One region of the Bacteroides intestinalis DSM 17393 genome, then DNA from elsewhere that is predicted to be linked to it. Evidence: riboswitches for the same ligand, from Rfam matches in the RefSeq annotation. Region 1 holds a riboswitch; each other region holds the start of a gene.
The links. Region 1 has a riboswitch for cobalamin ahead of BACINT_RS19855 (DUF5074 domain-containing protein). Riboswitches for the same ligand answer to the same signal wherever they lie in the genome.
Positions count from the first base shown of each region.

Region 2: another riboswitch for cobalamin. It lies ahead of BACINT_RS23180 (TonB-dependent receptor plug domain-containing protein); the one in region 1 lies ahead of BACINT_RS19855 (DUF5074 domain-containing protein).
Region 3: another riboswitch for cobalamin. It lies ahead of BACINT_RS10955 (TonB-dependent receptor plug domain-containing protein); the one in region 1 lies ahead of BACINT_RS19855 (DUF5074 domain-containing protein).

Region 1 covers NZ_ABJL02000008.1:2,580,853-2,588,459, reverse strand. The annotation lists gene BACINT_RS19875 (bifunctional dihydroorotate dehydrogenase B NAD binding subunit/NADPH-dependent glutamate synthase) at 1-1,448, opposite strand, end outside; gene serS (serine--tRNA ligase) at 1,682-2,956, opposite strand; gene rpmA (50S ribosomal protein L27) at 3,101-3,370, opposite strand; gene rplU (50S ribosomal protein L21) at 3,394-3,711, opposite strand; cobalamin riboswitch at 4,141-4,348, shown strand; gene BACINT_RS19855 (DUF5074 domain-containing protein) at 4,468-5,640, shown strand; gene BACINT_RS19850 (TonB-dependent receptor plug domain-containing protein) at 5,650-7,607, shown strand, end outside.
Region 2 covers NZ_ABJL02000008.1:3,452,174-3,459,780, forward strand. The annotation lists gene BACINT_RS23170 (TolC family protein) at 1-516, shown strand, start outside; partial or broken gene BACINT_RS23175 (serpin family protein) at 613-1,854, opposite strand; cobalamin riboswitch at 1,956-2,158, shown strand; gene BACINT_RS23180 (TonB-dependent receptor plug domain-containing protein) at 2,210-4,222, shown strand; gene BACINT_RS23185 (DUF5074 domain-containing protein) at 4,239-5,309, shown strand; gene BACINT_RS23190 (ABC transporter substrate-binding protein) at 5,314-6,450, shown strand; gene BACINT_RS23195 (iron ABC transporter permease) at 6,471-7,502, shown strand; gene BACINT_RS23200 (ABC transporter ATP-binding protein) at 7,502-7,607, shown strand, end outside.
Region 3 covers NZ_ABJL02000008.1:354,653-362,259, reverse strand. The annotation lists gene cobJ (precorrin-3B C(17)-methyltransferase) at 1-838, opposite strand, end outside; gene BACINT_RS23680 (sirohydrochlorin cobaltochelatase) at 983-1,231, opposite strand; gene BACINT_RS10955 (TonB-dependent receptor plug domain-containing protein) at 1,245-3,287, opposite strand; cobalamin riboswitch at 3,339-3,589, opposite strand; gene BACINT_RS10950 (hypothetical protein) at 3,723-3,956, shown strand; gene BACINT_RS10945 (DUF4251 domain-containing protein) at 4,076-4,654, opposite strand; gene BACINT_RS10940 (mucoidy inhibitor MuiA family protein) at 4,861-6,744, opposite strand; gene BACINT_RS10935 (DUF4369 domain-containing protein) at 6,889-7,607, shown strand, end outside.

The sequences.
Region 1 (7,607 bases):
ATCTCGTGAAGAGCTTCAAAGACAGTAACATCGTAACCATATTTAGCCATATCTCCGGCAAAAGAAAGTCCGGCAGGTCCGGAGCCAATGACGGCAATCTTAATACCATTCTTTTCTTTGATTTCCGGTACGGAGATTTGCCCGCTTTCACGTTCATAGTCAGCGGCAAATCGTTCCAGATAGCCGATAGCTACCGGCTTTTCTTTCATTTTCAGGTGGATACATTTTGACTCGCACTGTTTTTCCTGCGGGCAAACACGACCGCAAACAGCAGGCAGAGCACTGGTTTCTTTCAGTGTCTTGGCAGCTTCGAGTATTTCTCCGCGTTCAATGTTTTTGATGAAACGAGGAATATCAATACCTACGGGACAACCTTCCATGCAACCAGGATTTGCGCAATCGAGGCAACGCTTGGCTTCCGTCAGGGCTTGTTCCTCTGTCAGCCCCTGGTTTACTTCCTCTTTGCGACTATGCGAACGGTATTCTGGATCGAGTTCGTTCATTTCAACACGCGGAATAGCGGTGCGTTCTTTGGGTTTCATTGCCTTGCGAAGCTCCAGACGCCATGCGGCATTACGACTTTTCTCGTCTACTTCCTGTGCAGGTTCCGGCATAACTTTACAGGATTCACCTTCTTCAAGTTTGTGCATCTCCTCACGTTCGATGCTCTTGAAGGCACCCATACGCTTCAACATCTCGTCGAAGTCTACCTGATGACCATCAAATTCCGGTCCGTCTACACAAACGAATTTGGTCTTTCCGCCGATGGTGATGCGGCAAGCACCGCACATACCTGTACCATCCACCATGATTGTATTCAGCGAGACATCGGTCGGTATTTCATATTTTTTAGTCAGCAAGCAAACAAATTTCATCATGATGGCGGGGCCGATGGCAAAACATTTGTCCACTTTCTCCCGTTTAATGACTTCTTCAACGCCTTCGGTTACCAATCCTTTGCGTCCATAAGAGCCGTCGTCGGTCATAATGATGACCTCGTCTGCACTTTCACGCATTTCTTTTTCAAGGATAATCAGCTCTTTACTACGTCCGGCAAGTACGGCAATAACGCGGTTACCGGCAGCTTTCAAAGCCTGTACAATAGGGAGCATGGGAGCTACGCCTACACCACCACCTGCACAAACCACTGTTCCGAAGTTTTCAATATGAGTAGCTTGTCCCAACGGACCTACCACATCAGTGATATAATCGCCCTCATTCAGTTCGCAAAGGCGGGTAGAGGAGAGGCCTACTTCCTGTACTACCAAAGTGATAGTACCGCGTACGGCGTCAGCCGCCGCAATTGTCAATGGCATACGTTCACCTTTTTCGCCTACACGTACAATGACGAAGTGTCCTGCCTTACGTGAACGGGCTATTAAAGGTGCCTCAATCTCTAATTTAAAAACCTTTTCAGAAAAATGTTCTTTGCTAATGATTTTGTTCATTATCTATAAATTTTGTTGGTATAATTACGTAATTACTTTCAGATTGTTACGGATTACAAAGATACGGGTTATTTGGTAAAAACAAAGAAAGTTTCTTCTAAAAAGCTGTGTAACTGATGTGGGCGAACGATAATTCGCCCCTACCAGGCCATATCGACGTAATGGTATAAACGTCTGAGGTTACCTGTGTAAGAGCGAATTATGATTTACCCGCCAGAATAACGCAGTTATTTTTAGTCAATCATTTCAAAACCCGTATACGGCACCAGTGCCTTTGGAATACGGATGCCTTCCGGTGTCTGATTATTTTCCAGTAAAGCGGCAACGATGCGTGGTAATGCCAATGCAGATCCGTTCAATGTATGGCAAAGCTCTGTTTTCTTTTCTCCACTGCGGTAACGGCATTTCAAGCGATTAGCCTGATAAGTATCGAAGTTAGAAACGGAACTTACTTCCAGCCAACGTTTCTGTGCCTCTGAATAAACTTCGAAGTCGAAGCAGAGAGCAGCGGTAAAGCTCATATCACCGCCACACAGGCGAAGGATACGATAGGGTAATTCCAGTTTCTGCAGCAATCCTTCTACATGATCCAGCATCTCTTTGTGAGACTGTTTGGAATGTTCCGGCTTGTCAATGCGTACCAATTCTACTTTGGAAAATTCGTGCAGACGATTCAAACCGCGCACATCTTTACCGTAAGATCCGGCTTCGCGACGGAAACACTGCGTGTAAGCGCAGTTTTTGATAGGAAGTTGTTTCTCTTCCAGAATCACGTCGCGATAGATATTTGTTACAGGTACTTCAGCTGTTGGAATGAGATATAAATCGTCTACTTCGCAATGGTACATCTGTCCTTCCTTATCGGGCAACTGGCCTGTTCCGTAACCGGAAGCTGCATTTACCACTGTCGGAGGCATGATTTCCAGATAGCCAGCCTTGCGGGCTTCGTCCAGGAAGAAGTTGATCAGTGCGCGTTGCAACTGTGCACCTTTTCCTTTGTAAACCGGGAATCCGGCTCCTGTGATCTTTACGCCTAAGTCGAAGTCAATCAAATCATATTTCTTCGTCAGTTCCCAATGAGGTAGTGCATCTTTGGGAAGTTCGGTTTCCATGCCACCCATTTTCTCTACTACATTATCCTCGGCGCCCACACCTTCGGGTACTTCATCATAAGGTATATTAGGAATGGTGTAGAGCAGATTCTGCATATCTTCAGCAGCCTGGTCCATTTCGGCTTGCAGAGTCTTGTTAGTTTCTTTTAGCTCGGCTACACGACTTTTGGCAGTTTCAGCTTCCTCTTTTTTCCCTTCCTTCATCAGTTGTCCGATAGATTTGGAAATAGAGTTCACTTCAGAGAGGTTATTATCTAATACAGACTGTGTGCTACGTCTTTTGTCGTTAAAGGCAATTACTTGGTCTATTGTCTCTTTAGCATTTTTGAAATGCTTCTTTTCCAGTCCGCGGATCACCGCGTCGGTGTTTTCTGTAATTTGTTTGATGGTAAGCATATCTTGATACTTTGTTTTGATTAAAATCTTGATTTGAGAGCACAAAGATAAGTAAAAAACAAATAAGGTGTTGTTTTTGCTATAAAAAGAAAGGGATGCAATCCATTGGATTACATCCCTTTTCTTTATTTTTTATTCTGAAACTTACGCTTCTGCGCTTTCAGCGGGGATTACAGATACATAACGTCTGTCTTCCTTGGTTACTTTGAACTGTACAGTTCCGTCTACTAAAGCGAAAAGAGTGTGGTCTTTACCCATACCGATGTTGTTACCCGGGTGGAATTCAGTACCTCTTTGACGAACGATGATGTTACCAGCTTTGCAAACTTCGCCACCAAATATCTTAACGCCTAATCTCTTGCTCTGTGATTCGCGGCCGTTCTTAGAACTACCGACACCTTTTTTATGTGCCATTTCTTCTTACTGTTTTAAATTGATTAAGCTACTACTTCTGTGATTGTTAACTCTGTGAATTGTTGACGGTGACCGTTCAACTTGCGATGACCTTTTCTTCTTTTCTTGTGGAAAATGAGAACTTTGTCACCTTTTACCAGGCTTGATACAATCTGGCAAACTACTTTTGCACCTTCTACGGTGGGAGCACCTACGGTGATAGCACCTTCTTTGTCTACCAAAAGAACTTTGTCAAATTCTACTGTTGTACCGTTTTCTGCATTCTGGATGTGGTGTACAAACAGCTTTTTGCCAGCTTCTGCTTTAAATTGCTGACCGTTGATTTCTACAATTGCGTACATTTCTTATATATAATGTATAAGTTAGCTCCGTCGGGTGGTCTCTAATCACTTAGAAAGCACTTTGTCGAACCCGGTGCGGAATAATCGGGCACAAAAGTACTTCTTTTATTTGGAACAGACAAACGTTTCTTCCTCTTTTTTTGAGGAATAGATTTAGGAAATCTGTCAGGAAGGGATTCTTGCAAGTCTGCTTCATACCAACTCCGTGTCAAGGCCGTACCAACTCCGTATCAAGTCCAAGCGTATAGATACGGAGAAGACACGGAGTAAATAAGACTCAGATATAATGAATATACGGGGCCTATTCATAAAGCCTTGAGTACTGAACCAAGCAAACTTATAAGAGGGAATAAAACATTAAGTTCATTTTCTTTTTTTTTAGAATATTCTTCCTTGCATGATTTATAATGTCTATCTTTGCACTCGGATTTAAGAATCCGGCTTTCGGGTGCTTCGTGATATATCTTATCAAACGAGGTGAAAAGGGAATCAGGTGAAACTCCTGAACAGACCCACTGCTGTGAGCTTCATTAAACTTTTCGGATAAATTCTACACTTGTCCACTGTCCGTATAGGATGGGAAGGACTTCCGGAGAGGAAGCGAGTCAGAAGACCTGCCTGCAAAGTCTGCAATCTACAGTTTCGGGGGAAAAGGAACTTAAGAGATTCACATTGCTTCAACTCATATTGTTATAGATATGAGAGGTCATTGCTCTGACTTCGTACCTCGAAACATAACGGAAAATAATTGTGTGTATGCAGAAGAAACGCATTTTGAGGTTATGTTGTGCAGTGCTAATGGTATCATTATCCGCCTGCGAATATGAGGATGATTTTCCTGCCGGAGTGGGCGAGGGTAATATCGAAGCTATTGTTTTGAACGAGGGAAGAATAGGTACGAATATGGGAGCTATATCTGTATTGTACCGTAACGGGATGGTGAGTCCCGATGTCTTTCGTGTTGTGAATAACCGACCGTTAGGGGATGTAGCACAATCTATTACGATGATTAATGGGAAGTACTTCATCGCTTTGAACAATTCTAAGAAAATCGAGATTGTGAATTCCAAGACTTTCGAATCCGAAGGTACGATACTTTATACACAGGCAGGATTACCACGTCAGATTGTGGCTATATCGGATACTACTGCTATCGTTTCCGATCTTTTAAGTAACAATGTCTCCGGTGTTGATTTGCCCAGCCAGCTGGTACGGATTCGTACCGTGCCTCCTTATGGTACTCCCTTGGAATATATCGTTATCAGAAAATGGGTAGAATATATGGAAGTGTCTGAACATAAACTTTTGGGTATTACAGCAAAAGGGGTTTATGTGTTCGATCTGGACAATATTACTCTGGAAGGAAGCCGCATGATAGAAGAAGTCTATAATGAGGAAGTCACTAAAACCTGTAAATTGCTGAAAGACAAAAATGGCAAGATATGGGCTTTGATGAACGAACGTGATAAAGGCAAACTTACTGCTATCCTGTTAAAGTGTATTGATCCGCAGACGGAGAAGGTAGTGACTACTTACAGACTGCCTTTTGTCAGTAAGAATGAAGCCAAAGAAGGGGATGTAACCGGAACTATCAGCTATAACCGGACTGACATGGATGCTACTAAAACTCTGATCTATTTTAGTGTGCGAACCTGCAAACCGGGTCTTCCGAATGACTCACAACAAAGTATTTATACGTTGAATACGGATGATGGCACTTTTAAATTACATCGTCATGTACCTGGAGTAGATATGATGTATGGTTGTGGAGTAAGTCCGCAAGGGGAAGTGTATATCTGCGACTGTCTGGACTATTCGGCACAGCGTGGCTATATTCGTCATTATAAAGAGAGTGGAAATGTTGAAAGTTACCGTGTTGGTATTTATCCCAATCAGGTCTATTTCCCTGAATCATCCGAAGTTCAATAATCTAAGTTTATGAGAAAACTGTTTTTCCTGATAGTTGCCGCATGCCTGCTGGTGACTGATGCGATAGCTCAAAAAAAGGATACGATTGCCTATGGCCTGAATCTGGATGAGGTGCAGATTGTAGCCCGTCGGATACGTCATGCCAATGAAGCAAATGCCGGTGCAAAAGTGACGCATCTTGAGCCTGAATTGCTGCAAATCAATAAAACCCGTTCGTTTTCTGAGTTATTGACCGAAAATTCAGCTACCTACATTAAGAGCCTGGGCACGGGAGCATTATCTACAGCCTCTTTCCGTGGAGGAAGTGCTGCGCAAACCCGGGTCAACTGGAATGGAATCAACATCACGCCGCCGATGTCCGGAGTGTTTGACTTTTCGCAGTTCCCTGTCTTCTTTGCCGACAACGTGAACCTTTATTATGGAAGCAGTCATGTGAAGAGTGGTACCGGTGCTGTGGGTGGGAGTGTAAACATCTTCAATGATCCGGAGTGGGGAAAGGGAGTTACAGGTAAATTTTTTGGAGAATATGGTTCTTATAACACATATACCGGAGGAACACAGATTAATGTAAGTGGCAAACGGGTGGTTTCGAAAACACGTTTGTTTTATCAGCATTCGGATAATGACTATACTTATATTAATAAAGTACTTACTAATGAAGCTTTCCGTGAGAAGCGGCAAGATGCCAAATATTCACAATGGAGTGCGATGCAGGAAGGGTACTTTAAACTGAATCCGTACGCACAACTGGCTGCTGTAGGCTGGATACAACAAGGGAAGCGCATGTTGCCCCAACCATTAGGCATTGTGGGAAAGACACACGAACAGCAGAATGAAACGAATATTCGCGGGTATGTAGGGTTCGACTACGTGCGTGGCATCCATGAATTTCATGTAAAAGGCGCATGGCTTTATTATCGTCTGAAGTATGACAAATGGTTTGATGGCGGGTTGTTCGACCCGGAAGGCAATATCAACTCTTCGCAGACATGGCAGGGGGTTGCTGATTATTCGTGTGCACCTGTTGACGAGTTGGTATTGAATGCTACGCTTACCTATACACACGACTTGGTAAATGTGAGTAGTTACATTGATGTGGATTCCGCTAAGTACCTGATAGACGATGTGTATTATAATATACCGGTACCCGAACCGCCATTGAAGCATCATCGCAATGTATTGTCGTTGCAAGCTTCGGCGAACTGGACATTATTGCCATGGTTACAACTACATGGGCAGTATATGTTCGAGCAGAATAATAGCCGGAACGTGTCTACATGGTCGGCTGGTTTTGCCACAAACTTTTTCGATAAGACCTTCTACGTAAAAGGTAGCATGTCGTATAATTATCGTTTTCCCAGTATGAATGATCTTTATTGGCGTCCCGGTGGAAATCCTGATGTGAAACCCGAAGACGGCTATTCTTATGACGCAGCCATCGGTTATAAGAATGATTTAACCTCCTGGATGACATTGAATGCAGAAGCGTCCGGTTATCTGATGCATATTGACAATTGGATATTGTGGCTTCCAAAAGATGGCAACCAGTGGATATGGACACCTCAGAACAAACGTAATGTCCTCTCGATGGGAGCAGAGTTTACTGGTAAAATGGTGCTTAGCTTTGGAGATTTCAAGACTACACTTTCCGGTAATTTCAGCTGGGCTCGTTCGCGTACGCGGAAGAAGCAGCATGTAGATGATAACTCTTATATGCAGCAGATCCCTTATGTGCCCGAATTGAAATGGAATGCACGGCTGGCGTTCGATTATAAAAAAGCCTTTTGTTCGTGGCAGACTACTTATATAGGTAAACGTTATGTCACAACTGATGAATCTTATTCAACCCGTCCTTATACGGTTCATAACTTATTAGTGGGTTATTTGTGGAAATTAGGGAACGGCATGCAGCTTACTTCGCAAGTACGTGTGGATAACATTCTGAATACCTATTATGAATCGACACA
Region 2 (7,607 bases), 870 kb from region 1:
TTACGTTCGGAAGTGTTGGCAGCCGATCAGACTTTGCTGTCATTGAGCAGTGAAAGTGCTGCTGCCCGCAAACAGATTTCTGCAAGTAAGCAAGGCTGGTTGCCAAAATTGGAACTGGGATATCGCCGTAATACTGAGTCCGGTACTCCGTTCAATGGAGTTGTAGTGGGCTTTTCTTTCCCACTGTTTGAAAACCGCAATAAGGTGAAGATAGCCAAAGCACAATCTCTGAATCTCGACTATCAGAAAGAGAACGCTACTTTTCAAGCTGAGGCGACCTTAGCAAAACTGTATAGTGAGGCGCAATCATTGCAAACCTCCATACAGGAATATAGGGAAGCATTCAGTTCACAACAAGATCTTGCATTACTGAAACAAGCCCTTACCGGTGGACAGATCAGCGTGATAGAGTATTTTGTAGAAGTTTCTGTGATTTATCAAAGTAAACAGAATCTGCTTCAATTGGAAAATCAGTATCAGAAGGTAATGGCACAGATATATAAGAGTAAACTATAAGAATATATTCTTATTATATTTATAAAGAAAGCGAAGAACCAACTCCGGCAATTGAAGGAGTTGATTCTTCGCTTTCTTTATAAATAGCATAACAAATCACAGTTTCGTAATTTTCCCCATAAAGAGAATTGCTCCCGTACTCTTTTCCTTAATCACAAAAGCAAAAGGACGGTCTACATAGAAAGATATAGGAGTAGATGGTCCAACGGAAGTTTCAAACATTCCACCAACTGTAACAGCTGCTGCTTCAGTGCCTTCCTCATCTACATTTACATAAGTAAATTGCTGCAAAAGACCAATATATAACTCGGCTGCCGACATTTTAGAGAAATCAGCCTTATAACCATCAAAGGCATCCTTCATCCCCATAGCAACCATATCCTCTATGAGCATCTTGTTATACTCCACTTTGAAACGGGGAAGTTTAACCTGCAATTGTCTGCCCGACAAAGCTGCATTCCACTCTTTCCAGTTTTCATAAGTCAACTCGGACAAACTCTCATCCAAAGTCTTATCCACGGCAGGCAATAAGAGCACCATACTGAAAGCTTAGTTACCATACGGCAATTCTGCGATGGAGAATGCTGAGTTCTGAGCATAATTAAACGTTTCTGTCTGATTCATCATATTCACTTTCTGCTCAGTACCATCAGAATTAGTAAAATTTTCCTGGCGAGTATCCGATTTTTGGAATTGACTCTTCCAGATACCTTTGAAGTAGAGTGCATTAATCAAATACATACGTGCATCTTCCGGTATTCTCTGTATAACCTCTTTTATACAATTATTCGTCTGCTCGGCACACCATTGGTTTATCACATCTTTCGCTGTGGGAGATGCAAAGTCAAGCTCCTGCACCTGTGCATCGTACATTTTCTTATTCACATCCACAAAGGAGTCGTAAACCTTAAAACCTTCCTTTATCCAGATAGAATTGGCAATTCCTAATTGAGTGGTATTATCCAAATCCAATAAAGCTGAAGTTAGTTTTTGATTATAGTTATTCAGATCATCAAGAGAGAAAGAAGCGGCAGGAAATCCCAATACGTTCTGCATTTCAGTAAGCGTATTGCCCGAAGCTCCGTTAGTAATCATTGATAAGCAAAGCGATGCACTCAATGGAGACACAAAGACATTCGGCTTTTCCTTTTCGGTACTGCACACCTGATCGAAGAAACGGAAAGCAAAGTCTGTACCTTTGTCCATTAAAGCTTGTTCCACACGGGTGAGATTGATGTCTTGACGTGGTTTAGGTTCCGGTTGAGGAGGGTTCTCATCATTCTGACAAGCTGCAAGGATACTGAGTAGGCTTAGCGCAGCAATAGTTTTCTTTAGCATAAGCATTATAGTATTAGTTTTCTATTAAGTTACTCTGTTAGAATAAATGCATAAATTTATAAAATACTGCACCACATTACAAATTAAACATAAATCTTTCTTATCTTTGCTCCCGGTTTTGTTGGAGTATGCCTTTCGGTATACTCCATGAAAAGGGAATTGGGTGTGACTCCCAAACAGTCCCGCTGCTGTGATCTCCTATTGCAGGATTTGCCAATCACCTGTGCCACTGCCAATATTCGTATGGTGGGAAGGCGGTAAATCCGGAGTAAGTCAGAAGACCTGCAAAACCGATCATTTCTTATGCCTTCGAGGAAAGGGCATGAGGTGTATCTATTTTTATAGCTTTCTATATATGATAAAAGATAATCTATGTCGGTACATCTGGCTACGGTTTTATTTGTTTTGCTTTGTATGTTGGCTTTGCGCCAGCCTGCAAGCACAACAGGTGGGAGACTCCATTACAGGAAAAGTACATGCAATTCCGGAAGTGGGGATAAAAGGTCGGCGTGTACCACCGGCTCTCTCAGCAACCGCCCCGCTCCAACAGATGAAGAAAACTGATATGGAACGTTTGGGAGTATCGGATGTGGCCGATGCAGTTCGCCATTTCTCGGGAGTCAGCGTTAAGGATTATGGTGGAGTTGGTGGATTAAAGACTGTTTCTGTACGCAGTTTGGGAGCGCAACATACAGCAGTCAGCTATGACGGAGTGACAGTCAGTGATTGTCAGTCAGGGCAGGTAGATATCTCCCGTTTTTCGTTAGACAATGTTTCTGAACTGGCACTCAGCATTGGGCAGAGTGATAATATTTACCAGACAGCAAAGATGTTTGCCTCTGCCGGTGCTTTAAGTATCGAAACCGCACGTCCGGACTTTAGTGACAGACCTTTACGGTTGCTTGCAAATATGAAAACCGGTTCTTACGGGCTTGCTAATCCTTCTTTATTTTATGCTCAAAAATTAAGTAACCGTTTCAGTCTTTCTGCCCATGCTGATTATTTACGAGCAGACGGCAATTATCCTTTCAAAATGTGGAATGGGAACAAACTGATTGACTCCAAACGAAACAATAGTGATATAGAGACTTATCGGGCAGAATTAAATTTGTTTGTAACTCTGAATGAGAAACAGGATTTGAAAGCCAAAGTTTATCTCTTTGATTCGGAAAGAGGGTTACCCGGCGGAGTAATTTATGACAATCCGTATGCTGCCGAAAGACTATATGACCGTAATTACTTCGGCCAATTGAAGTATGAGAATCGGTTCTCTGAGAAATGGAAACTACAAGCAAGTGGAAAATTTAACTTCAGCTGGAACCGGGACTATAATAATGAATCTTCCGGTATTACAGACAATCGTTTCCGCCAGACTGAGACTTACTTATCCGCTACCCTATGGAACGAACCGGTGAAAGGGTTATCTTTCTCATTAGCACAGGATTTCGCCTATAACTATTTGTCAACGACTTTACAGAACAATCAATATCCGGAACGTTTCACCTATTTAACAGCAATAGCCACACACTATAAAAGCAACCGATTTTCTGCTACCGCTTCCCTGCTGAATACTTATATTACAGAGAATGTACGGACAGGAAAAGCTGCTGCAGACCGTAAACGCCTTTCCCCCGCTGTCAGTCTGTCGTGGAAACCATTTGATTTTGGTCTACGTTTCAGAGCTTCATACAAAGATATCTTCCGTACACCGACATTCAATGATTTGTATTATCTGGTAATTGGCAACCATAATTTAAAGCCTGAAGTTACCCGGCAATTCAATGTAGGTACAACGTGGAGTTCTACTTCATTGGAATTTATCGACTATCTAAGCCTTTCAGTAGATGCTTATTATAATCGGGTGAAAGATAAAATTGTGGCAGTACCCACTATGTTTATCTGGAAGATGATGAATTTAGGTAAAGTCGAAACCATTGGTACGGATATTAACCTGGCAATTGAAAAAGAATTAGCAGAACATTATAAGTTATATCTCACAGGAACTTACAACTTCATGCAAGCGGAAGATATTACTGACCGTAATTCTAAAATATGGCGGAATCAGATTATATATACTCCGAAGCATTCAGGTTCAGGAAGTCTGACTTTTGAGAACCCGTATGTCAACCTGACTTATAACATAATGTACGCTTCGGAACGCTATTCAATTGCCCAGAACATTCCGGAAAATCGTATTAAATCTTACACTGACCACAGTATATCACTCTCGCATACCTTTAAATGGAAGAAGCAGTCACTACGCATACAGCTGGATGCCTTGAACTTGAGTGATAAGAACTACGAAATAGTCCGCTTCTACCCGATGCCCGGACGCAATTACAAAGTAACAATCAACTATAAATTATAAACTAAAAACAAAAACTATGAAGAAGTATTGGTATAAAACCGCCATGCTGGTTATAGCATTAGGAGCATTTACCGCATGTAGTGATGATGACGAACCGACAATTCCGAAAGGACCGATAGCACCTGTTAATGGAGCATATGTTATTAATACAGGAAACTGGGGAGAGAATAATGGTACTATACAATGGTATGACAGAGATCTGAAGACAATTAGTGCAGATTTGTTTGCAGCTGCCAACGGAGCAGGTATCGGTGATGCACAGGACTTGTGTATATATGGTACAAAAATATATATCACTTGTTCCAGTTCAGCCAAGATTGAAGTGGTGGACAGAAAAGATTTCGCTCGTATAAAAACGTTGAACTTAAAAGACGAAAGTGAGAAGTCTATCCAACCACGATATATGACAGCTACCGGAGGAAATGTTTATTTCACCTCATACGATGGCACGGTATCACGCTTGGACACCACGAACCTCTCCATCACCGGAAAGATAGAAATAGGAGATCATCCGGAAGCATTGACTTCTGCAAATGGAAAACTCTATGTAAATCTGTCAAATTATAACAATGATGGTACCGGCAAATACGTGGCAGTTGTCGATATTGCTACTTTCAAGAAAACGAAAAACATAGAAGTACTTCTCAATCCTTATGATGTTTGTACAACCGGAGAAGACGGAAAAGTATATTTCATTTCATGTGGAGATTTCAGAGGAAATCCAGTTCAGACATTACAATGCATCGACCCGCAAACAGATCAGGTTACGGAAATATGCCCAGCCAGCAAAATAGCAATAAAAAACAACAAGATCTATCTCATTTATGCAGAATATTACGAAGATGCCGCTCCTAAAAGCATTTCTGTATATGACATGAATACCAAGCAAACTACGCGGTTTGCCAACTACAGCGATTTCTCCAATCCTGGTAATATTGTAGTCGACCCGGCTACAGGAGATGTAATTATCATCGATCAACCCTTCTCTGCTCTCAACGACATATATGTTTATGGTAGTGACGGCGTACTTAAAAAGAAGTTGGAAACCGGATACTATACCACTAATATGCGTTTTGTAACTGAATAACAGCATGAAACAAATTTCTTTCTTTCTAACCTTTTGGGTGACAGTGTTACTTCTTTCCGCCTGTAGCGGAAAGAACAGCACTGCTTCCGGCTCTGCACAAGGAGACACCATCCCGCTGCACTACTCCGCTAATCTCTCTCTGATAGATTACGAAGATTACATCGTTGCACAGCTACGCAATCCCTGGGATACAGCAAAGATACTACACACCTATGTATTAGTAGACAAAAAACAGCCGTTGCCCCATGAACTGCCTCAAGGCACCCTTGTTCGCACTCCACTTAGTAAAGCCGTCATTTACTCATCCGTTCATTGCAGCTTACTGAAAGACTTTGGTGATTTGAATAGCATTGGTGGCGTATGCGACTTGAAGTATATCAAACTACCGGAAATAGAGGAAGGATGTCGAAACGAAACCATCGCCGATGTAGGTGATGGAATGAATCCCAATATTGAGAAAATCATAGACCTGCATCCCGATGCCATCCTCCTTTCTCCTTTCGAAAACAGTGGTGGATACGGACGTGTAGAGAAACTGAATGTACCCATCATTGAATGTGCCGACTATATGGAAACCTCTTCATTGGGACGTGCCGAATGGATGCGTTTCTACGGTTTATTATTTGGTAAGAAAACAGAAGCAGATGCTATGTTTGCTTCGATAGAAAGAAATTATAAGGATTTGCAAGAATTAGTAAAGCCTATCTCTTTTGCTCCCTCCGTGATGTGTGATTTGAAAACAAGCTCTACCTGGTACACTCCGGGTGGTAACAGTACCATCGCCAAACTATACTCTGATGCAGGTGCCAACTATATTTTCAGAGAAGATACACATAGCGGCTCACTCCCCTATCCTTTCGAAGTTATCTTTGAGAAAGGTCAACAAACGGATTTCTGGCTGATACGCTACAATCAACCCGTAGATAAAACATACGGGGAACTTGAAAAAGAGTTTGCCCCTTATGCAGGTTTCCGTGCCTTCAAAGAACGGAACATCTACGGATGCAATACCAACCGGGTTCCTTTTTATGAAGAAACACCTTTCCATCCAGACTGGTTATTGAAAGATTTAATTAAGATATTTCATCCTTCACTGTTGGAAGGGTATGAACTGAGATATTACAATAAATTAGCAGAGTAAAATCTGCGGTCTATTTCAGAATGAAAGCAAAAGGATATATATATGGTATAGCACTGTCAGTCCTCATTCTCGTATTGATGGCTGCCAATCTCTGGTTCGGTTCAATCAATATCCCCGCCGGAGCAGTGTGGAATACCCTCACAGGAAATGAAGTAGAAAAAGCCAGCTGGACTTTTATTATCTGGGAGTCCCGTCTGCCACAAGCCGTCACGGCATTACTATGTGGTGCCGCACTCGCAGCTTCGGGACTGATGCTGCAAACGGCATTCAACAATCCACTGGCAGGTCCGTCCATCCTGGGCATTAACTCAGGGGCAAGTCTTGGCGTGGCGTTGGTGATGCTGGCAGGCGGAGGAAGCATTGCTACAGGGGTATTCACCTTATCCGGTTTCTTCTCCGTGATACTCGGTGCCTTCATCGGATCGATGGTGGTAATGGGACTTATCCTTTTCTTTTCTACACTGATTAAAAGCAATATCATGCTGCTGATTACAGGTATCATGATTGGTTATATCACTTCTTCCGCTATATCACTGCTCAATTTCTTTGCAACAGCCGAAGGGGTACATTCTTATATGATATGGGGTATGGGAAACTTTGGAGGGGTCTCATTGCAACAGCTCCCCTATTTCTCTATTTTCTGTCTGGCAGGTTTGTTACTTTCCATCTTGCTTATCAAACCTCTGAATGCCCTGCTACTGGGTACACGCTATGCTGAAAACTTAGGAGTAAACATCCGTCGCACAAGAAATCTGCTACTGATTGCTACCGGACTACTGACAGCTGTCACCACTGCTTTCTGCGGACCTGTGGCTTTCATCGGTCTGGCCGTTCCTCATATCTCCCGCCTGATGCTGGGCACATCCAATCATAATTCACTGCTTCCCGTTACTTTGCTGACGGGCGGTGTGATTGCTTTGCTCTGCAATCTGATCTGCATTCTTCCGGGCGAAGCAGGTATTATTCCTCTCAATGCGGTAACTCCAGTACTGGGTGCGCCTGTTATCATTTATGTCATTGTCAACCAACGTAAAATACAATACTTCAACTGATGGAGAAAGCTGTTATCACCGCAAGCGATTTATGCATCGGCTACCGCCAGGGAAAGCAAGAAAAACGGATACATGAGCATCTCTTCTTCCGGCTCTACCCCGGAG
Region 3 (7,607 bases), 2.2 Mb from region 1:
TATTCTTATTCTTTAGTTCCGACTCAATGGTCCGGAAGCTTTGTATCATGATGTTTTGACCTATCCCCTTAGTCGGTTGTTCATCCTTATCCGGACGGTTATAGTATCCCCGGGGAGTAATGAACTTGTCGTTCCACGCATAAGACTGCGAGTTACCGATCAGGATGACCGTAAACATATCCACTTCTTCGGGATTGAAATCAGCGAGTGTCGTCAGATGCACTTCCTGTTCCTCCCGTCCGGCTTGGCGTACATAACCTACCGGAGTCTCCGGAGCGCGTCCTTCTGCGAGAAACAGCTCTTTCAGTCGATAGAGTTGCCAATACCGCCCTTCGCTTTTCGGATTGTATACAGCCGTTACGAAATCAGCCATGGCTGCCGCACGGATGCGACGCTCAATCCGTTCCCACGGTGTCATCAGATCGGAAAGAGAAATCACACAGAAATCATGTCCCACAGGAGCACCCAGCAGTGAAGCCGCTTTCTGAAAAGCACTGATACCCGGAAAGGCAATCACTTCGACGTTGCTGTTCCGTTCCCGCTTCATCTCGTAAATCAGCGGAGTCATTCCATAAATCCCCGCGTCACCGGAACTGATGACACAAACCGTTTTTCCCTGTTCCGCCAATTCAAATGCCTGTTCCGCACGAGTGCGTTCCCGCTTCATGCCCGTATCTATACATTCTGTTTCAGGGTGGAGATAAGGCTGGATAAAACGGAAATAATATTTATATCCCACTACTACATCCGCTTCGCGAACCGCATTCAGAACTGCGGGCGTGATGTCTTGTTCGCTGCCCGGACCGATGCCGGCAACTATTATCTTTGGCTGTTTCATATCGCTTTTATTTCTACGGCGCAAAGATACGCTCTATTCTTTAAACTTCGGGCATAAAAGGCTGTAAAAAGGGCTACACCCTTTACCCGGAATGGTGTAGCCATCCGAGGCAAAGGGTGTAGCCCTGAGAAGGAAAGGGTGTAGCTATTTCAGCAACGCCTCAATGTGTTCCATATATAACTTCCGGATAGCGGGTTGTTCGCCCAGTCCCTGCATGCGGACATTGGCCTGATAACCTGCCTTTTCCATTTCCGGCTTCCATACTCCGACGATGTCTTCTTTCGTATGATTACCGCATACCAGCAACAACGGTATCAGTGTTACTTGTTTCGGGCGTGTCTCTTTCAACTGTGCCAGTGTAGCGTCCAGTGTAGGATAACCCTCCTCATAAATAGATATTGTGGGATTATTTTTTGAAACGTAATAAAAGGCTTACATAGAATGTGCGTCCCGGTGTAAGAGAGGCCAGATGGGATGCATCCGGACGGCGGTCGCTGTAATCGAAAATATTGCTGATTCCTACGCCCGGTTCTATGGTAAAGTATTTTAAGCCGTCAAAAGTATGTCTTGTGCTGATATTCCATAAACCAAATCCGGGAGCGGATTCGTCAATCCATTCATCACTTTTTAAAGTCTCATGGATGCGTTTGCTTTGTACACGACCATTCAGGTTGATATTTAGCCGATAGCTCTTCCAAGCATGCGCATAGTTTGCGTTTACATTACCCGAGTGGCGAACACTGCGCTCTATTTTGTGCCAGCCGGTTTCACTGTCTTTAGTTCTGGCGTCGGCAAAGGTATAATTACCGCCTAAAGAGAAACCATAACCCAGATTTGCATTCAGATTCACTTCAAATCCTTTGATTAACGCTTTATCGTTGTTAACGTAGTTTTGGATATTACCCAGCTTGGCATTGCCACCATATAATTCGTTTGCGATTTCCTGGAAAGCTGCTTGTTCAGCCTCTGAAAATTCGGATAGTTTAACGGTACGCGCTACAATCATATCGCGTAACTCGTTGATATATCCGGTTACTCCCACTGTTAACCATTTCTTATTGAACTCTAAATTGATGGAGCCATAGTTGCTTTTCTCTGCATCCAGATTCTTGTTTCCGGCACTTAATGTTCCTGCTCTGGTTCCTCTTTGAGAATAAGAGTATTTGTATAGCTCATCAAGTCCTGGGGCACGGAATCCTGCCGAATATTGTCCGCGAATGGTAAAATCGCCCAAACGATACATTACGGCAAGTTTGGGTGTAACGTTACTCTTGGCTGTTTCGTGATATACATAGCGCAATCCTGCCTGTATCTGTAAGTTCTTAAACAAAGTGATTTCTTCTTGTGCATAGGTAGCCCAAGTGTATGCGCGTTCATCAACGTTGAATGAAGGTCGATCCAGAGTTTCCTGTATATATTCCACTCCGAATATGGTACGGGTATTTTCCGTAAAGCGGAATAATGACTTCAGGTTTCCGCTATAATAGTGCTGCCGTTTCTGACGCACTTCGTCTCCAACCTTGTTATCTCCATCCTCATTGGTGTACAGATAATTGGTATCGTAATTATCATTCTTAATATCAAACTGGATATAAGAACGTTTGTTGAAATTATATTTAGCTCCTGCTCCTAAACTGTATGCATCGTATGTCAGATTGTATTTCAGGTATTCGGGCTGACGTTTAACTGTACGGTCATAATAACTACCTTCAACATACATTGACAGTTTGTCGTTCGGTGTAAATTGAAACATCTGGGTATAATTGTCCGTATAGAAAGCGTTAGCATCATGTTGGTCTCTCGCTTCACCATCTGCATCTACACGTGTGAGAGTCCAACCATCGGCCTGACGACGTTGATAAGAAGTATAAGAAGCAAACTTCTCTGTTTTGATGTCTACGTTGGCAGTCTGGGTGAATTGTCCACGCTCTTCTACCTTTGTATTGCTGGTAACTGTTATGTCATTTATCGGTTGGTTTGTAATGATATTGATTACACCACCAATAGCATCACTACCATAAAGAGCGGAACCGGCACCCTTCAGGACTTCAATACGTTTTACGTTACTCATGTCAATGCGGTTCAGGTCGATGTTGTTACTGCTGTCTCCTGTTAGCTTTTTGCCATTAATAAGTATAAGCACATACTTGTTCGACAGTCCGTTTAGCATAAGGTAGTCTCCCATTGAGTTGGTAGAGAAAGACAGCGACGGAACCAAAGCAGTCATCGCCTCACGGAAATCTGTAATTCCAGCCTTTTTAATGTCGTTCGCTGTTACTACTTCCACTGGTGTTGGGGTGTCTTTCAGTCTGTGATGCGTACCTGTACCTGTTACTACAACGGGATTAAGTTCTACACTCAGGTCTTGACTCTGTTTTGTCTCTTGTGCAGATGCACTCATTGCTACACATCCTCCCATGAGGATGAACAGCCAATTCTGTTTCTTCATTGATTGATAAATAAGAATTAATACTTGCCTTCTTGACCCCGAGACGGCGTTAATTATGTGATTACCCAGGCAGGTTTCCTGACTCAGCCTTTACGGAAAGTAACCTTCCCATCCTTGGTTTCCCATTTGTTGGACAGTGGTTTCTGGAAGTTCTTCAATGAATACTTCCCGTTTTTTGTTTCGCGTTATCTGAAACAAAATTAAGGCTTTACAGTAGCGGGCACTGTTCCGGTTTCTCACCGGATTCCCTTTTATGTGGAGTGTTGAACACACTTCACATCACCTAAGCGGGTACAAAGATAAACATATCTTTAGATAAGGAAAAGTATTTTAGGCTTTTATGTTTAGGAAAGCAGAAGTATGTATAAAAACATCGAAAGGATGAATCATAAATAAAAACTCTATATTTGTAGTATGTAATTAATACGGTACTTTATGACGACAGGAGAACGTAAACAACTTTTGTTTCAACGCCTAATGGCGGTAAACGATGAACGGCTATTAGAAGACATTGAGGCATTATTAAATAATCGTTGTCCGGATGATGTTCTATACTTTTCTTTTGAACTGCGTGATAAGATTGATAATGCTTTGGAACAGATGCAGTGTAAAGAGGTTGTGTCTACTGAAGAAGTGGAAAATAGATTAAGTCGATGGAGCGGAAAGTAAGAGTACTGTAACTCTCATAAAAAAACACTTGCGGCTGCGAGAGCCTGCGCTTGTACAAGTGTGAACATTCATTTGTACAAGCGCAGGCTCTTGCAGCCGCAAGTGTTCAATTACAATAATTAGAACGACCGTCCTTTAAATATATTCGACTCGGACAATGGAACGAGTTTACCGTCCAGTGTTAATCTATTCGAGTTGAAATTAGGATTTACTGTGGCAGATACATTGTTGCGGCCACGAGTGAGCCTGATAGAGACTTGTGCTGAGATTCCTACACCTGTCACACTAAAATTGCAAGTTACATTCCCCTTTTTGTCGGTGGTGGTTTTTACTTCACCTACAGTGCCATCCACTGTAACACCTCCAATTCCGTTAGGACCTGCAAAGGCGCCATTGAAAGCAATCTGTACGGATGCCCGGTCACCATTTAAAAGGATAAAATTGGTATTGGATGTAACAAAAGCACTACGGCCTCTTTTGAATGTTACACGATCCGCTTCCAATACAAACTTTCTCTCCTTTATGGCTTGTACTGCATCAGTGTATGCTCGTTCTTCTTCTATTTTCTCCCGAGCTTTTTCTGCATCACGTTGTGCTTTACGTTCAGCACGACGACTTTCACTTTTACTTTCCTGTGCATAGATTGTTGTAGATGCACCTATGAAAACCAACATCAATAATACGATAATCTTTTTCATAACTTCTTCTTTCTTTTGTTAGAATAAACAATCAAAAAATGAAAAGGATGCATGTGATCTATATTAATATTATATGAATTAATATTTATTATAAGTAATACACTGTTATGTTATTTCTTTCTTGAATACATTTCTGTTGCATAGACCATCTGCCTGTATGGAGCAGATGGTCTATCAACTTGTCTTTAGATTAATTAAGAAAAGCATTATTCTATTATTAAGTTTCGCCCTTTAGGGTACTTCACTTTATAACGTAAAGCTAAATCACGTTGTTCGCCGGGTTGTAAGGTTATTTGCCAGGTGATGATACCTTTCGCTTCATCCAGACTGCCGCCGCTGATTTCTTCTGCTGTTACGGTAATGTTATTGTTGCGTGATACGGGTAGTTGGTCGTAAAGCGTAAGGGTGACAGGCTCTGGACGCGTATTGCGGACAGAAAGTTTCCATGCAATGGATTGCGTCTGATAGGAACCCATAAACTTGCGTGAGGTATATTCGTTCTCTTTCGTACGCTGTATCATGATACGTTTATCACGACCTAAAGAGAAGGATAGTGTGTCGTTCTGTTGGGTGACATTCATAATGGACTTGCCAATGAAAGTATTCTCAAAATAAACATTTGCTTCGCCTTCAAGTAAGTTCAGCTTTTCCCAATCGGTTACCTGGGCAATCAGGAAAGCATCTTTATCTATCTTCGGAGTACTTTGGTAAGTATAAGAAGCGGGTAATTCGTAATGACCGATTTCAGCAACTACAGGCTTGTTATCAGAAGGAATGGTGTAGGGCACTTTTATTTCAAATTCGTAGCCCATCTGTCCCTGGCTTTGTTCAACGTCAAGGGCCATGCTGGCTTCTTCTTCGTATTGAATATCTTTTTTATGGTTTACCTTAAGACCGGAGACAGCACCTGCCATAAGAGGTTTCTTTTCAGCGCCGTAACCTACTACCACTACTTCATCCAAAGCCTGTGTATCTTCCTGAAGGGTAACATTCATAATATTCCCTTGTATATCTCTGGTCTGAGTCTGATAGCCAATATATGAAAATTGAAGTTTGTTTTGTCCATTGGGAATAGTTATAGAATACTTACCGCTTATGTCGGTTATGGCTCCTATCGTAGTCCCCGGAATGGTAACGGTAGCACCTATTACGGGCGTACGTTCATTATCAAGAACGATTCCTGAAACAGTGTTTCCATTGAGATTCAAATTGTAGCGTGGTGCTGCAAGTCCGTAATCCAACCAGTAAGTAGACAGAGTGGGGGCTACGCTTCCGGTGGAAGGATTAGAGGAGGAAAGGGATAATTCTACGTTCTTCCACTCTTCCTTGGTATTCTGAAAGATATTGGCTTTGTAGATGATGGAGATAGGCTCGGCCAAGCTACCGGAACGAACATCATAGGAAGGGAACCAACCGGCATTTTTTACATAATAGTTCAGGGTGAATGTAGCTTTGCAAGCTGCTGGCGCATTTACATTGACCTTAATTTCACTCATAGGGGTTAGAGATTTACCACTTAGTTGTGCCAGTTCAGAGCTCAGTTGCCCCTGTTTGATGGCAAGTTCGGCTATCTGTTCATTGATAGCCAGTTCTTTTGTTTTCAGAGTTTTCAATTGTCCGGAGTAATATTGATTCACTTCTTTGATAGTGGCCAGAGAAGTAGCGGTATTCTTATTGCTGACGGAGCAATTTGTTTTCAGCATTTCATATTCGGCATTGATAAGTCCAAGCTCGGCATTTTGTTCTTTCTGCTGTTTCTCTATTTTTTTAAGCTCCTTTTGCAGGCTTTGTTGTTTTTCGCTGACGGCAAGGCTGTCTATATAGTTGTATTGCCGGTTGACTGCCGTAACGGTGAGTTTTCCCTTTGCGCTGACCTGCATACTTTGTGCATCCATATAGGGAGATAATCCGGTAAAGATGAGCGTTGAATTTCCTGCCGGAATATCTACTTGTTTGGTACGCGTCACTTGGGCGCCGTCAATGAACAGCATTACCTTTTCGGCAGTAGTTTTCACCTTGTTTTGTCCCATAAGGGTGGTGGCTGCACAAAAGCAGAAACATGCCCATAGTCCTAATCTCAGTCGTTTCATAGTCAGTCTTTTTAATGTTATGTCACAAATATATGGATATTTCATTAACAATTGCTTTTATATATTGTCTTTTTTGCTTGCATCTTTACTGAAAAGATTGTTCTTTTGTACAATGTGTTTGTTTACTTAATCTATCTGGGCTTTATGAAAATCAATCAATGGATATTTTACTCTTTGTTTCTGGGACTCATCAGTTGCCAATCGCAAGAACAGACTTTTATTGTGCATTGCACCGGACTGGACGCTTACGAAGGAGATACGGTCTACCTGTGGCGATATGGTGCTGACCGTATGACGGGTGACCGTGATTATGGGAAAGCTCCCCTGGACTTCGCTATTATCAGAAACGGGGAAGTTTCATTTTCCGGAAAAGAAGATACGTTGCATATCTATGGAATGGAGCATTCCGGCAGTATGAATTTCTTTTATCCCGAGGGAGGGAAACTGACGTTGACAAATGTAGTCCCACCGGCAATGCCTGTACCGTACAAAAGTACCAATCCCCATTCACAAAACGTACGTCTTTGGAAGCTTTGGCATGAAGATCTTTTTCCGCTGGAAGCTACGCGGCAATTTGTATTCGACAATGCCCGGAACGCAATAGGATGGATGGTGTTTGATCGTTGGGCAGCAATCTATCCGGATGAACTGGAGACATTGTACCAGAAAACTCCTTTACAAATGCGAGACAGTACATCTGTATTGATAGGACTGAAACGGATGCTGGATGCTACCCGCAGCCTGAAGCCGGGAGATCGTTTTGTTGATTTCAAACAGGTGGAATATGCAGAGAAAGACAGTTTGCTCTTTTCAGACATTGCAGGGCAGGGATATCCCGTGTGTTTACTCTTTTTTCTGAAGCC